Regions from separate parts of the Pectobacterium sp. 1950-15 genome, predicted to be linked through region 2. Evidence: predicted binding sites of a transcription regulator. Region 2 holds the regulator's gene; each other region holds the start of a gene.
The links. The regulator PurR, encoded in region 2, represses purine synthesis genes. The targets are predictions, from matches to a motif close to CANGCAAACGTTTGCNTG.

Region 1 (4,252 bases), on a different contig from region 2:
CTGCTCCGACGTTGTACCACGCACGATGGAGTCATCCACCAGCAGCACGTTTTTGTCACGGAATTCAGCACGGTTGGCGTTCAGTTTACGGCGTACCGATTTCTTACGCGCCTGCTGCCCCGGCATGATAAAGGTACGGCCCACATAGCGGTTTTTCACAAACCCCTGACGGTATGGTTTGTTAATGATACGCGCGATTTCCAGCGCGATATCACAAGAGGTCTCAGGAATCGGGATCACGACGTCTATATCGAGATCTTCCCACTGACGCGCAATTTTTTCACCGAGCTTCTGACCCATGCGAACGCGTGCGCTGTAGACCGAGATTTTATCGATGAAAGAGTCTGGGCGAGCGAAGTAGACATATTCGAACAGACACGGGTTGCTCTTTGGATTCTCCGCACACTGGCGGGTAAACAGCTGCCCTTTTTCCGTAATGTAGATCGCTTCTCCCGGCGCCACATCGCGTAAAAATTCAAAGCCCAGCGTATCCAGCGCAACACTTTCTGACGCCACCATGTATTCGCTACGGCCATCTTCCAGATCGCGCTTACCAATCACCAGCGGGCGAATCCCGTTAGGATCGCGGAAAGCCACCATACCGTGACCGATAATCATGCCAACACAGGCGTAGGCACCGCGAATTTGCTGGTGCGTCGCGGCAACGGCCGCAAAAATATTATCGGCTTCCAGCGGGTAATGTTGGAAACGGTCCAGCTCTCTGGCAAAAATATTCAGCAGAATTTCAGAATCAGACGTGGTGTTAACGTGACGGCGCTCCTGCTCGAACAGCTTTTTACGCAGTTCATGGGCGTTAGTCAGGTTACCGTTGTGAGCCAACGTGATACCGAACGGAGAGTTAACATAGAAAGGCTGTGCTTCCGAGGCGCTGGAACTGCCCGCGGTTGGATAACGCACATGACCAAGCCCCATGTTTCCCTGTAAGCGTTGCATGTGCCGCGCTTCAAACACATCTTTCACCAGGCCATTGGCCTTACGCAGGCGAAAACAATTAAAGGCATCGATGGTCACAATACCCGCTGCATCCTGCCCACGGTGTTGCAACACCGTTAACGCGTCATAAATCGACTGGTTGACCGGTGTAAAACCGGCGATACCGACAATACCGCACATGGTGTCTTTTCCTCATCAGCGCTACCGCAGCGGTAAATGCTGCGGCAAGAAACTTGACGTGCTTTGCAGGTAGTCAAAAAACCACCTGATAATATAACTGAACTGCGGGATTAACTGGGACTGCTTCCAGTCATCACTTTGTGAAAAACCGGTGAAAGTATCCAGAAAGAATAGCAGTGCGGAAACGATCAGCACCCCGCGCAGCGCACCAAAACAGATGCCCAGAACGCGATCGGTGCCGGATAATCCGGTACGTTCAACCAGCGAACTAATCGCATAGTTGACGATAGCCCCCACAATCAACGTTGCAACAAACAGAATGGCAATCGCGATACCGTTACGCACCAGCTCATCATCAAAACGGGTGAAGTAGACCGCGAGGTACGCGTAGTAATGGCTGGCGACAAAAAAAGCACATCCCCAGGTTACTAACGACAGCGCTTCACGAACAAACCCCCGGATCAGGCTAACCAGAGCCGAAAAACCGATGATGCCAATAATGACGTAATCAACCCAAACCATGAACGATCCTAATAATGAACGATGCTACCGATAAGCCGCTACGTCATCCTGTTCGCGGCGCATTCTAACAGAAAAAGAAAACGTTTGCGTAGCGTATTTCCGCCGATTTCATCAATAGATAATCAGGCGAAAAAACCAGCAACTCGCTATGCCTGATTCTATTCACTGTCGGCATAACAAAATCAACAACAGGCCACTCAAAACGAGTGCGGGGCGAAGCACCACGCCTATGAGCCCCATCCCCGCAGCCTGCCTCTTCTACTTATTACGCGGCAGACAACAAACAATCCACCCCGTTATTTTCACGTTTAACAGCCTTAACGAACGGAATGTGCACGCACCTGCCCACTGAGTCCGCTGAGCTGTTTCAGCTCACCCAGTGAAGACTCAAGCTTCTGCTTCGACGCATCAGGCCCCACGTAAATACGGGTGATTTCTCCTGAAACCGGCGTTGACGGCACGGTATACGCGCGATAGCCGGAAAGACGCAATTTGGCGACAATCTCGTTCACCTTATCTGCATTTTTCAGCGCACCAAGCTGCACAATGTAGGCCTGTCCGACAGGGGCTTGCTGCGCCGGCTGTGTTTCAGGCTTCACTTCCGGTTTGGGTTCCGGTTTGGGTTCCGGTTTAGGCTCAGGCTTCGGTTTTACTTCCGGTTTCACCTCAGGTTTTGGCTGAGGCTTCGGCGTCACTGGCGCTGGGGTCTGAACCGGCGGACGCTCAACCACAACCGGCGGTGCCGTCATCGCTGGTGTATTCGTGCCAGAATGGGATGATGGCGGTGTCTGCGTTGTGGTTTCAGGTGCTGTCGCTGCCCTCGCCTCAGGCGCTTCGGCTTCCGGGCTGTTCTGCATCGCCGCCTCCGCCCCTTCCGGTGGTTGACTCGGCAGCGACGGGTTCAGAGCAGGCAGCGATTCCATCTCATTGCTATCACCCGGTTTAGGGATCAGCGGAATCGACGCAAACTCGTCCTCATAGTGCTTTTTCTTACCATCCAGCAGTCCGGGTAAGACGATCACACCCAGCGCGACCAGAATGACTGTACCCACCAGGCGATTCTGAAATTTACTCGCCATTCGCCTTCTCCTCATCCAGCGCTTCCATCACATGCGCTACCGTATGAAAAGATCCACACACAATGACGACATCCTGCTCCGCAGCCTCGGACATCGCCTGCTGCCAGGCCGCCACGACATCAGGGAACGATTGGCTGCGCGTCAGGTGCTCGGCAATCTGCTGCGCGGTGGCACCACGCGGCCCTTCCAACGGGGCGCAATACCACTCATCCACCAACGGCGTTAAGTGGGCCAGCGTACCGGCAATATCTTTATCCGACAACATGCCGACGACGGCCCGTATTTTTCCGGTGGTCGGCAACGCGGCCAAACGGTTTGCCAGATACGCCGCCGCATGGGGATTGTGTGCAACATCAAGAATCAATCGCGGTGATTCCTGCACCGTCTGAAAACGACCGGGCAATATCGCGTGCCGTAAACCCTGTCGAATCGCGTCTTCGCTCACATTGAGTGACGAATAGTGCAGCGCAGCCAGCGCCGTGGCAGCATTGGCCAACGGGACATTGGGCAATGGCAGCCGTGATAACTCACGCTGCTTATCCTGCCAGCTCCATGTCTCTCGCTGAACGGAATAGTCCCAGTCGCGACCACGACGGCGCAACAGCGCCCCTTTCTCAGCGGCAACATCGGCAATCGTTCCCGGCATATCCGGCTCGCCGACAACGGCAGGTCTACCCTGTCGGAATATCCCGGCTTTCTCACGACCGATGCTTTCCCGATCGTTACCTAGCCAGTCGGTATGGTCGATAGCAATGCTGGTAACGACGGAGACATCCGCATCCACGATATTGGTGGCATCCAGACGCCCACCAAGCCCCACTTCCAGAATGACGACATCCAGATTCGCCTGCTTAAAGAGTTGCAGCGCCGACAGCGTACCGAATTCAAAATAGGTGAGCGATACCGCACCTCTTCCCGCTTCGATATCCGCAAATGCCTGAGTGTGTTGCGCTTCAGGCAATTCTTTGCCCTGAATACGCACCCGCTCGGTATAGCGAACAAGATGGGGAGAACTGTACACGCCAACCCGCAGCCCGGCGGCCAGCAGAATGGATTCCAGCGTACAGCAGGTGGTTCCTTTGCCGTTCGTCCCCGCGACGGTGAAAACCGTTGGGGCAGGCTGTAGCAAATGGAGATGTTCAGCAACCTGCTTAACGCGCTCCAGACCTAAATCAATGGCCTGAGCATGCAGGTGCTCAAGATAATGAAGCCACGTGACCAAAGGTGACGTGGCTTGAGGTGTTTGAAGTGTATCCATGAGTCCCGTTCACTGGCTTACGGTTCATTGCGGGCAGAGCGTGCGCATTACTACTCGGTCGAGAACGACGTGGTCGAGTACCACACGCCCAGCCCATCATGTCAATTATGCGTCATCCTGTGATGATTCAGACGGCGCATCGCTGCGGATTTCCACGTCATCGTTGCCCGGTTCTGGATGATTCGTCAGTTTGGCAAGAATAGTGGCCAGCTTATAGCGCATTTCCGGACGACGAACGATCATATCGATCGCTCCTTTC
Region 2 (4,252 bases):
TGCAAGTTATTCGCCCTTGATGAAATCAACACCAGAAAGCGTTGATAAATCAATCAAAAAAACAACTATTAACGTTTTTTCACTATTCTGTATGAATAAAGCGGCCATGCCCACTTTTTTATGCCGCCGTTTTCAGGAATACTGTGCGGATTGAGCGAGTTAAGGATTATGTTCGGTCACTTTTATTATGCGCTTGTTTATTACTCTTTTTATATTATTTTTCAGCAATCTATCCCTGAATGTCGTTCAGGCTGCGCCGCATACCCCGCATTCAGCGCCGAAGAAAAGCACCGCTGAAGAAACCAATAAGAAAAGCCGTCAGACAAAGGGTAATGCCAAATCACCAACACCGATCAAAAGCAAAAAACCAGAACCTACCGCAGCTAGCACCAAAACCAAACCCCGCAGCGCGAACAAATCAACAGAAAAAAAGCCGTCCCGGACGCAAAGTAGCACGCCCGCGCTAGTGAAAAAAAATCTCAAAAAGCTGAAGCCTGAAGAAGATAAACAGACAACGGCACAGGCCAGAGTCAAAACCGGGCTGAAGAAAACCGCGCTCAAGGGAAAAACGGATAAAAATCCAGCGCCCACTGAAAAAGGAATGGCACTGAGCGCAGCGCATAAAAAACGTTATCAACATGCCAAAACGACAGCAATGAATAAGCTGATGAGCCAAATAGGCAAGCCTTACCACTGGGGCGGCTCATCTCCTTTTACCGGATTCGACTGCAGTGGACTGGTCTATTATGCGTATAAAGATGTCGTTAAGATCCAAATTCCACGCACTGCTAACGAAATGTATCACCTACGTGATGCCGCTCCGATTAAAAAGAGCGAACTGGAAAGCGGCGATCTGGTGTTCTTCCGCATCAATAATCGTGGCGCGGCCGATCACGTCGGGGTTTATCTGGGAGAAGGGAAATTTATCCAGTCTCCGCGTACAGGTTCAGATATTCGAATCAGCAAGCTGAGTGAAGATTATTGGCAGGAACACTACGTTGGCGCGCGTCGCGTGGTCACACCGCAGACAATTCGTTAAAAGACAGGTTGTACGTAGTAAAGAAAAACGATGTGAAGAACAGCGACTCGGACACGTTTATGCAGCATAAACGTGTCCGAATACCTCACCGGTGCAAAGACACCGTTCGGTTAGTTCAGCACCGCAATAAAACTAAACGCGATGATGACAGCCAACGAGCCAACGGTTGTCAGCAAAGACATCTTCAGATCTGTATCCATAAACCACTCCTTATTAGCGAATAAATTTAGCTGAAAATTTCACCTGAAAGCGTCATCTGAAAAAAGACACCGCCATTCACAGCCGAACCCATTTAGGCAATTAAATCTACAAATAATAGGGTTATTACGATTCTTTCATAATTCCAGTGAAAAATCTCGGACGAATGCATCACTAATAGTATAAATTAGCCCTTTCCCTTTCATGATAAATCGGACACAATCCGCTGTTTATGAAAGCGCTGCGTATCAGTCGAAAAACGTCAACCCAGATCCCTTCGGTATAACATTCGGCATTCTCCTTCTGAAATCCTGTTTTTTAGCTTAGAAGAAGAACATTAAACGTAGGCAAACGATTAACAATATACTTACGTCTGTAACAGGTAAGTTCAGGAGTCATTTTTAGATGGCAACGATTAAAGATGTGGCAAAGCGTGCTGGCGTTTCTACCACAACCGTATCGCACGTGATCAATAAAACACGTTTCGTCGCCGAAGAGACTAAGGCAGCCGTCAGGGCGGCAATCAAAGAGTTGCACTATTCGCCCAGCGCCGTCGCCCGCAGCCTCAAAGTTAATCACACCAAATCAATCGGTTTGCTGGCCACATCCAGCGAAGCCCCCTATTTCGCTGAGATCATCGAAGCCGTCGAAAACAGCTGCTATGCCAAAGGCTACACGCTGGTACTGTGTAATTCGCATAACGACATCGGTAAACAGCGCGCTTATCTCTCCATGCTGGCGCAAAAACGCGTCGACGGCCTGCTGGTAATGTGCGCCGAATATCCACCTGAGCTGTTGGCTATGCTGGAAGATTATCGCAGCATCCCAATGGTCGTGATGGACTGGGGCCAGATGCACAGCGATTTTACCGATACGATTATCGATAACGCCTTTGAAGGCGGTTATATGGCAGGCCGCTACCTGATCGAACGCGGCCATCGGGATATTGGTGCCATTCCCGGTATTCAAGAACGTAACACCGGCAGCGGACGCTACCTCGGCTTTTTAAAAGCGCTGAAAGAAGCCGATATCACCGTGCGTGAAGAGTGGGTTGTTCAGGGCGATTTTGAGCCGGAATCCGGTTATAAAGCCATGCATCAAATTCTCGCGCAGAAACAGCGGCCAACGGCCGTATTCTGCGGTGGCGACATTATGGCGATGGGCGCCATCTGTGCGGCAGACGAACTGGGTCTGCGCGTGCCGCAAGATATTTCGGTGATCGGTTATGACAATGTGCGCCACGCGCGTTTCTTTACGCCTGCGTTGACCACCATCCATCAGCCGAAAGAGCGTCTGGGGCAGTCCGCCTTTGCGATGTTGCTGGATCGTATTACCAGTAAGCGGGAAGATGCGCACGTCATCGAAGTACACCCGACGCTGATTGAGCGCCGCTCGGTCGCAGACGGCCCTTACCTCGACTATCGCCGCTAGCCACAAATTCTGTACAGACAATTTTCTTATTCCTGTCTGCTTTCCCTCCCTGCTTCAGCCAATTCCCTTGTATGCTGGCTGAAGTAGTTCTAAATTTAATACCGCGTTTCATTTTCTCTGGTGATAGTCGATACGTCGGCTGCGATAAGTGCTGTCCAGTATGTTTTACGATACTTTTACATAAAGTTAAGGAGACATGATGGGTTTACCTTATACAGAAGAATGGGATGACGATATCGCGCCCTGGTTCCACATCGTGCAAGACATGTTGGATGCAGCGGATATCACCATCAACGGCCCCCGCCCTTTTGACATCCGCGTGACCCATCCCGATTTTTTTAAACGCGTTATGCGCGAGGGATCGCTGGGACTGGGAGAAAGTTACATGGATAGCTGGTGGGAGTGTGAACGGCTGGATATGTTTTCCCATCGCGTCCTGCGGGCGGGGCTGGAGGCTAAATTACCCCGTCGCCTGCACGATCTCACGAGGGTCGCCCTCTCCCGCGTCACGAATTTGCAATCCCGCAGGCGTGCTCAGGTTGTCGGTAAAGCCCATTACGACTTAGGTAATGACCTCTTTACCCTGATGCTGGATCCTTATATGCAATATTCCTGCGCTTATTGGAAACAGGCACAAACGCTGGAACAGGCGCAGGAAGATAAACTCGCCATGATCTGCGAAAAGCTCCAGCTCACATCGGAGATGACGCTGCTGGATATCGGCTGCGGCTGGGGTGGGCTTGCCGAGTTCGCGGCGCGTCACTACGGCGTTTCGGTTTATGGCATCACCATTTCCAAAGAGCAGCAAGTGCTGGCACAGCAGCGCTGTCAGAATCTGAACGTCACCATTGAACGACAGGATTACCGCGATCTCGATCGGCAATTTGACCGCGTGGTATCGGTTGGCATGTTTGAACACGTCGGGCCGCGCAACTATGACCGCTATTTTCGCGTCGTACGGCGTAACCTAAAGCCTAACGGGCTGTTTCTGCTACATACCATCGGGGCCAATAAGACCGATCCGCATGTCGATCCCTGGATTCATAAATACATCTTCCCCAACGGCTGCATCCCCTCCATACAGCACATTGCGAAGGCGAGTGAGCCTTACATGGTGATGGAGGACTGGCACAATTTCGGGGCCGATTACGATCGCACATTAATGGCGTGGCATACGCGCTTTCAGCAAAGCTGGCCACAGCTTTCTACACGCTACCCTGTCCGTTTCCGCCGGATGTTCAGCTACTATCTCAACCTTTGTGCCGGCGCTTTCAGAGCAAGAACGCTCCAGCTCTGGCAAGTCGTGTTCAGCCTGAATGGGATCGAGGGTGGATTACGCGTTTCACGCTGACAGAAAAGAAAAACCGGACGAGGCTATTCGTCCGGTTTACAAGTACAGGCAACGCGAAAACTACTCTTCTTTGCCCAGGTCACTCGCCTGCTTACTCGCCAACACGCGCTCGACCGTATCCACTACGGCCTGTGTCTGCGGATCGATTTCAATATTGATGCGATTGCCCAGACGTTTCTGCCCTAGCGTAGTGCGGTTCAGCGTTTCGGGAATTAAATGTACGCAGAAACGTC
Region 3 (4,252 bases), on a different contig from region 2:
TGATAATGCTGTCGAGCTGTTGCAGCTTCTTGCCGTCAACGTCGATGGTTTTGTTGGTCACGACCTGAAGATTGGCGTCACGCGTGCGTTGCTGATCTTCCAGACGCTGCGCCAGCACGGTCAGTTCTTCCGTGGTGTTGTCGCCCAGAATTACGATGACCGCTTTCTGTCCATTGTCATTGGCGTAAACATGCATGTTGTTCGCCTGCGTTCCCACTTTTCCGCTCTGGTCGCGCATATCGGCTGGCAGAGTAAACGCAATCTTGCCTTCCATTAATTCAATATTCTGACCCGCGCTGGCTTCTGCGGCAGGTTTATCTTGCGCGCCCGCTTTTGCGGCGTCATCCGTTTTGCCATCACAGGCAGCAAGCAGGCCGACAAGCAAGCCGACACCGAGGTATTTGATTACATTCGACATGGGATCCCTTTCTCTCGTTTTTGAACAGGTCATCTTTTGAAACAGGTAATAACACTATGGCACCCTATTCAGATAGCAAAAACAAGCATTTTGTTGTTGCAAACCGTTGTGGGAACCTGCGTTATTTTTACAAAACGATGAGTGACTTAAGAGGAAAGGGCGGCGTAAATAGCCGCCCGATTGGCATTAATGGTGGCTGCTGACGGAACGGTAGTCGGCCGAGCCTTTTTGCTCGCTCAGACGTTTGAGTACCATGTTCAGCATCACGCCGTACATCGGCAGGAAGAATGCCAGGCTGATCAGCAGTTTGAAGGCATAGTCCACCATCGCAATTTCGACCCAGTTTGCAGCCATGAAGGCATCGGTGCTGTGGTAAAACGCGATGAAGAAAAAGGCCAGCGTATCGCTGAAATTACCAAACACGGTCGACACGGCTGGAGCGACCCACCATGCACGATTTTGGCGCAGGCGATTGAAGACGTGAACATCCAGAATCTGACCCAAAACATAGGCCATGAAACTGGCGCAGGCGATACGTGCCACGACGATATTCACCTGACTTAATGCTTCGAACGACTGCCACGATCCCTGATAAAACAGCGATGAAACCAGATAGGAAATCACCAGTGCAGGCACCATTACGGTCAGAATGATACGACGCGCCAGCGGTGCACCGAAAACCCGTACCGTCAGGTCAGTAGCCAGAAAAATAAACGGAAAGGTAAACGCGCCCCAGGTGGTATGGAAACCGAAAATCAAGACCGGGAGCTGAACCAGATAATTACTCGACGTAATGATCAGGACATGGAACAACGATAGCCAGATCAGCGCCGTAAGCCGCTGCTGGGGAGTAAAACGATACATAATGTGACCTTTTTGGTTATTGGGGTTAGGGAACCCAAGAGATAACGTGCAGATTTATGCTGCAACGCGGCGGCATAATACGCAATTGCTTCGTTAATGCAATGTGTTTTGCCAGGAAAAGATGGTTGTTTTCTGCGCAAACGTTGTCGTCGCTTGCGTCGGGAAATCCTCAGCGTAAACTAAGGCGGTTTTTTGATTCCTGTACTGAGAACGTTGATGACCGATCCCTTTACCAATCCGGATAAAACCCTTGATGCACAGGGACTGCGTTGCCCTGAACCTGTAATGATGGTGCGTAAGACGGTACGCCAGATGGAAACCGGGCAAACGCTGCTGATTATTGCCGACGATCCGGCCACCACCCGCGATATTCCCGGTTTTTGCGTGTTCATGGAGCATGAGCTTTTGGCACAGGAGACCGAACAGCTTCCCTATCGGTATCTGCTGCGCAAAGGGTAATACTCGTCATACTTCCAGCCGCAGGTGCGCGGCGTTGCACCGCGCACCGTAGACTGCGATTAGTCCTGTTTTCTCAAGAGCCGCAACGCGTTGGCGGTGACCAGCGCCGTTGCGCCGGAATCGGCCAGCACCGCCAGCCACAGCCCGGTAATACCCAGAATGCTGGTGACCAGAAAGACCGCTTTCAGCCCCAGCGCGATAGTAATGTTCTGACGAATGTTACGCTGTGTGGCCCGCGACAGGCTAATCATGGCAGCCAATCCGGTCAGACGGCTGTGCGTGAGGGCTGCATCGGCGGTTTCCAGCGCGACATCCGTACCGCTGCCCATCGCAATGCCGATCGTTGCAGCTTTCATTGCCGGAGCATCGTTGATACCGTCGCCGACCATCGCCACGGGATGCTGCTTGCTTAAATCGCTGACCGCCGTGACCTTATCGGCAGGGAGCAAGCTGGCGCGGTAATCGATCCCTAATCTTGCCGCAATCGCTGCTGCCGCGCGGGGATTATCGCCTGTAAGCATCACGCCACGGATCCCCAACTGCTGCAAGGCATCCAACGCTTCACGCGCATCGTGGCGTAGCGTATCGCTGAGTGCCAGCAACCCCAGCAACCTGTCGTCTTCTTGTACGACTACGACGGTTTTCCCTTCGTTTTCCAGCGCGTCAATCTGTTGCGGCCAATCGGCATCGAGCAGATCGGGGGCAACGCGAGTCGGCGCACTGACCTGAATCCGCTTGCCGCCTATCGTGCCTTCAACCCCGACGCCCGCTAGCGCTTTACGGTTTTCCGCCAGCGGCAGGAATGTGCTGCTGGATAACGCATGCTGGACGATGGCTTTGGCAAGTGGGTGGTGTGAACCGGATTCCACGGCGGCGGTGCGCGTCAGCAGCGCCGTTTCGCTAATGCCTGCGGCGGGTAACACGTCCGTTACCTGCGGCTTGCCTTCCGTTAGTGTCCCCGTCTTGTCAAACGCGATAGTCTTGATACTACCCAGCGATTCCAGCGCCGCACCGCCTTTAATGAGCGCCCCACGGCGCGTTGCGGCAGCCAGCCCGGACGTAATCGCCGCAGGTGTTGAGATCACCAGCGCACACGGACAGCCGATTAACAGCAGCGTCAGACCGCGATAAATCCACTCTTGCCACGACTGTGCCAGCAGCAACGGCGGCACCAGAATTACCAGCAGCGACAGCAGCATGATGGCCGGCGTGTAATAGCGGCTGAACTTATCGAGGAAGCGTTCTATCGGCGCACGGCGTTCTTCCGCTTCTTCTATCAGTTGCAGAATGCGGTCGATCGCACTGTTGCCCGGCTGTGAAACCACGCGCAACTGCACAACCCGATCGACACACAGGCTGCCAGCGGCAATTTTTTCACCGGGTGTGCGCTCAACGGGTACCGATTCGCCGGTCAGGGCGCTTTCATCAAAGCTGGCATCGCTGTTCAAAAGCTCCGCATCGGCGGGAAGACGTCCGCCGGGCGCGACTTCAATCACATCGCCGGGAACCAGACTGGCGACAGGCACGAGACGCCGTTGCCCGTTGACGATCGCCGTGGCGTCTTCGGGAAGCAGCGCCATCAGTGCCGTTACGCCCCGTCGTGCGCGGTTGGCCGCGTAAGACTCCAGATATTCGCCCAGCATAAACAGCAGCAAAATGACCGTCGCTTCGGTGGTGGCACCAATCAAGAGTGCCCCGATGGAAGCCACGCTCATCAGCGTTTCAATCGCGAAGGGGGTGCCTGTGCGAATGAGTTGTATCGCTTTTTTCAGGATTGGCATCAATCCGACAATCGTGGTCGCGATAAACGCGATCTGCCCGCTACGCTCGCTGAGCAGGGAAAGCCCCCAGCTTGCAGCAGCCAGCAAAGTGAAAAGAAGTAAGAAACCATATTCGTGCACGAAACGACGCACGGTAGATGTATTCGGGGGAACGACGGGGAGTGCGGTGTCCTGCAAGGTAAAGCCCGCTTGCTGGACGGCATGTTGAACCTGAGGACGAATGTCGGTGTAGGCATCAACAACCAGTTTTTCGGTGGCGAACAGCACTTTGGCTTGTTCAATTCCGGTGAGATTTTTTACTGCATTTTCGATTTTACGTGCGCAGCTGGGACAATCCATCCCGCTGATTTTCCAGCTAAAACGCTGGTTGGATCGGGGCCTGTCGCTGTCTCCGCCGTCGGGGTCGTCTGAATCCGCGCTGCCGCCGCTGTCTGACGAGTGCTGCTCTGTGCCGCAGACGCTCTGTACTGCGGCGTCAGAGGTGTGTTTGGTTGAACAACAGCTGTGGTCGGCGTGGTTCGAATGCTGCGCGTGCTCGTTGCAGCAGCTTTTGGTGCTGTGTGCGGTGCTGCGTGGCGCGTGGTGAACGCTGTTATTGCAGCAGGCTGATTTCTCAGCGCTGTGGTGCTGATGAGAGTGCATGTCTTCCTCCTGGGTGATTAGTGATAGCCATTCTCATCAGGAACTTTACACCGCTGTTCAACGCTTAGCCAGATTTTCGTGAGCGGCG

Region 1: the regulator PurR is predicted to act here: its motif matches at 1,730-1,747, upstream of cvpA (colicin V production protein).
Region 3: the regulator PurR is predicted to act here: its motif matches at 1,416-1,433, upstream of tusA (sulfurtransferase TusA).

What each region holds. Positions count from the first base shown of each region.
Region 1 is NZ_JBBBQR010000003.1:101,874-106,125, reverse strand. It holds gene purF (amidophosphoribosyltransferase) at 1-1,134, opposite strand, end outside; gene cvpA (colicin V production protein) at 1,156-1,656, opposite strand; gene dedD (cell division protein DedD) at 1,974-2,735, opposite strand; gene folC (bifunctional tetrahydrofolate synthase/dihydrofolate synthase) at 2,725-3,993, opposite strand; gene accD (acetyl-CoA carboxylase, carboxyltransferase subunit beta) at 4,099-4,252, opposite strand, start outside.
Region 2 is NZ_JBBBQR010000004.1:147,880-152,131, forward strand. It holds gene WCT94_RS06435 (C40 family peptidase) at 188-1,039, shown strand; gene cydH (cytochrome bd-I oxidase subunit CydH) at 1,150-1,239, opposite strand; gene purR (HTH-type transcriptional repressor PurR) at 1,643-2,668, shown strand; gene cfa (cyclopropane fatty acyl phospholipid synthase) at 2,868-4,019, shown strand; gene WCT94_RS06455 (riboflavin synthase subunit alpha) at 4,080-4,252, opposite strand, start outside.
Region 3 is NZ_JBBBQR010000011.1:48,964-53,215, forward strand. It holds gene WCT94_RS13570 (DcrB family lipoprotein) at 1-418, opposite strand, end outside; gene WCT94_RS13575 (7-cyano-7-deazaguanine/7-aminomethyl-7-deazaguanine transporter) at 605-1,282, opposite strand; gene tusA (sulfurtransferase TusA) at 1,499-1,741, shown strand; gene WCT94_RS13585 (zinc/cadmium/mercury/lead-transporting ATPase) at 1,801-4,164, opposite strand.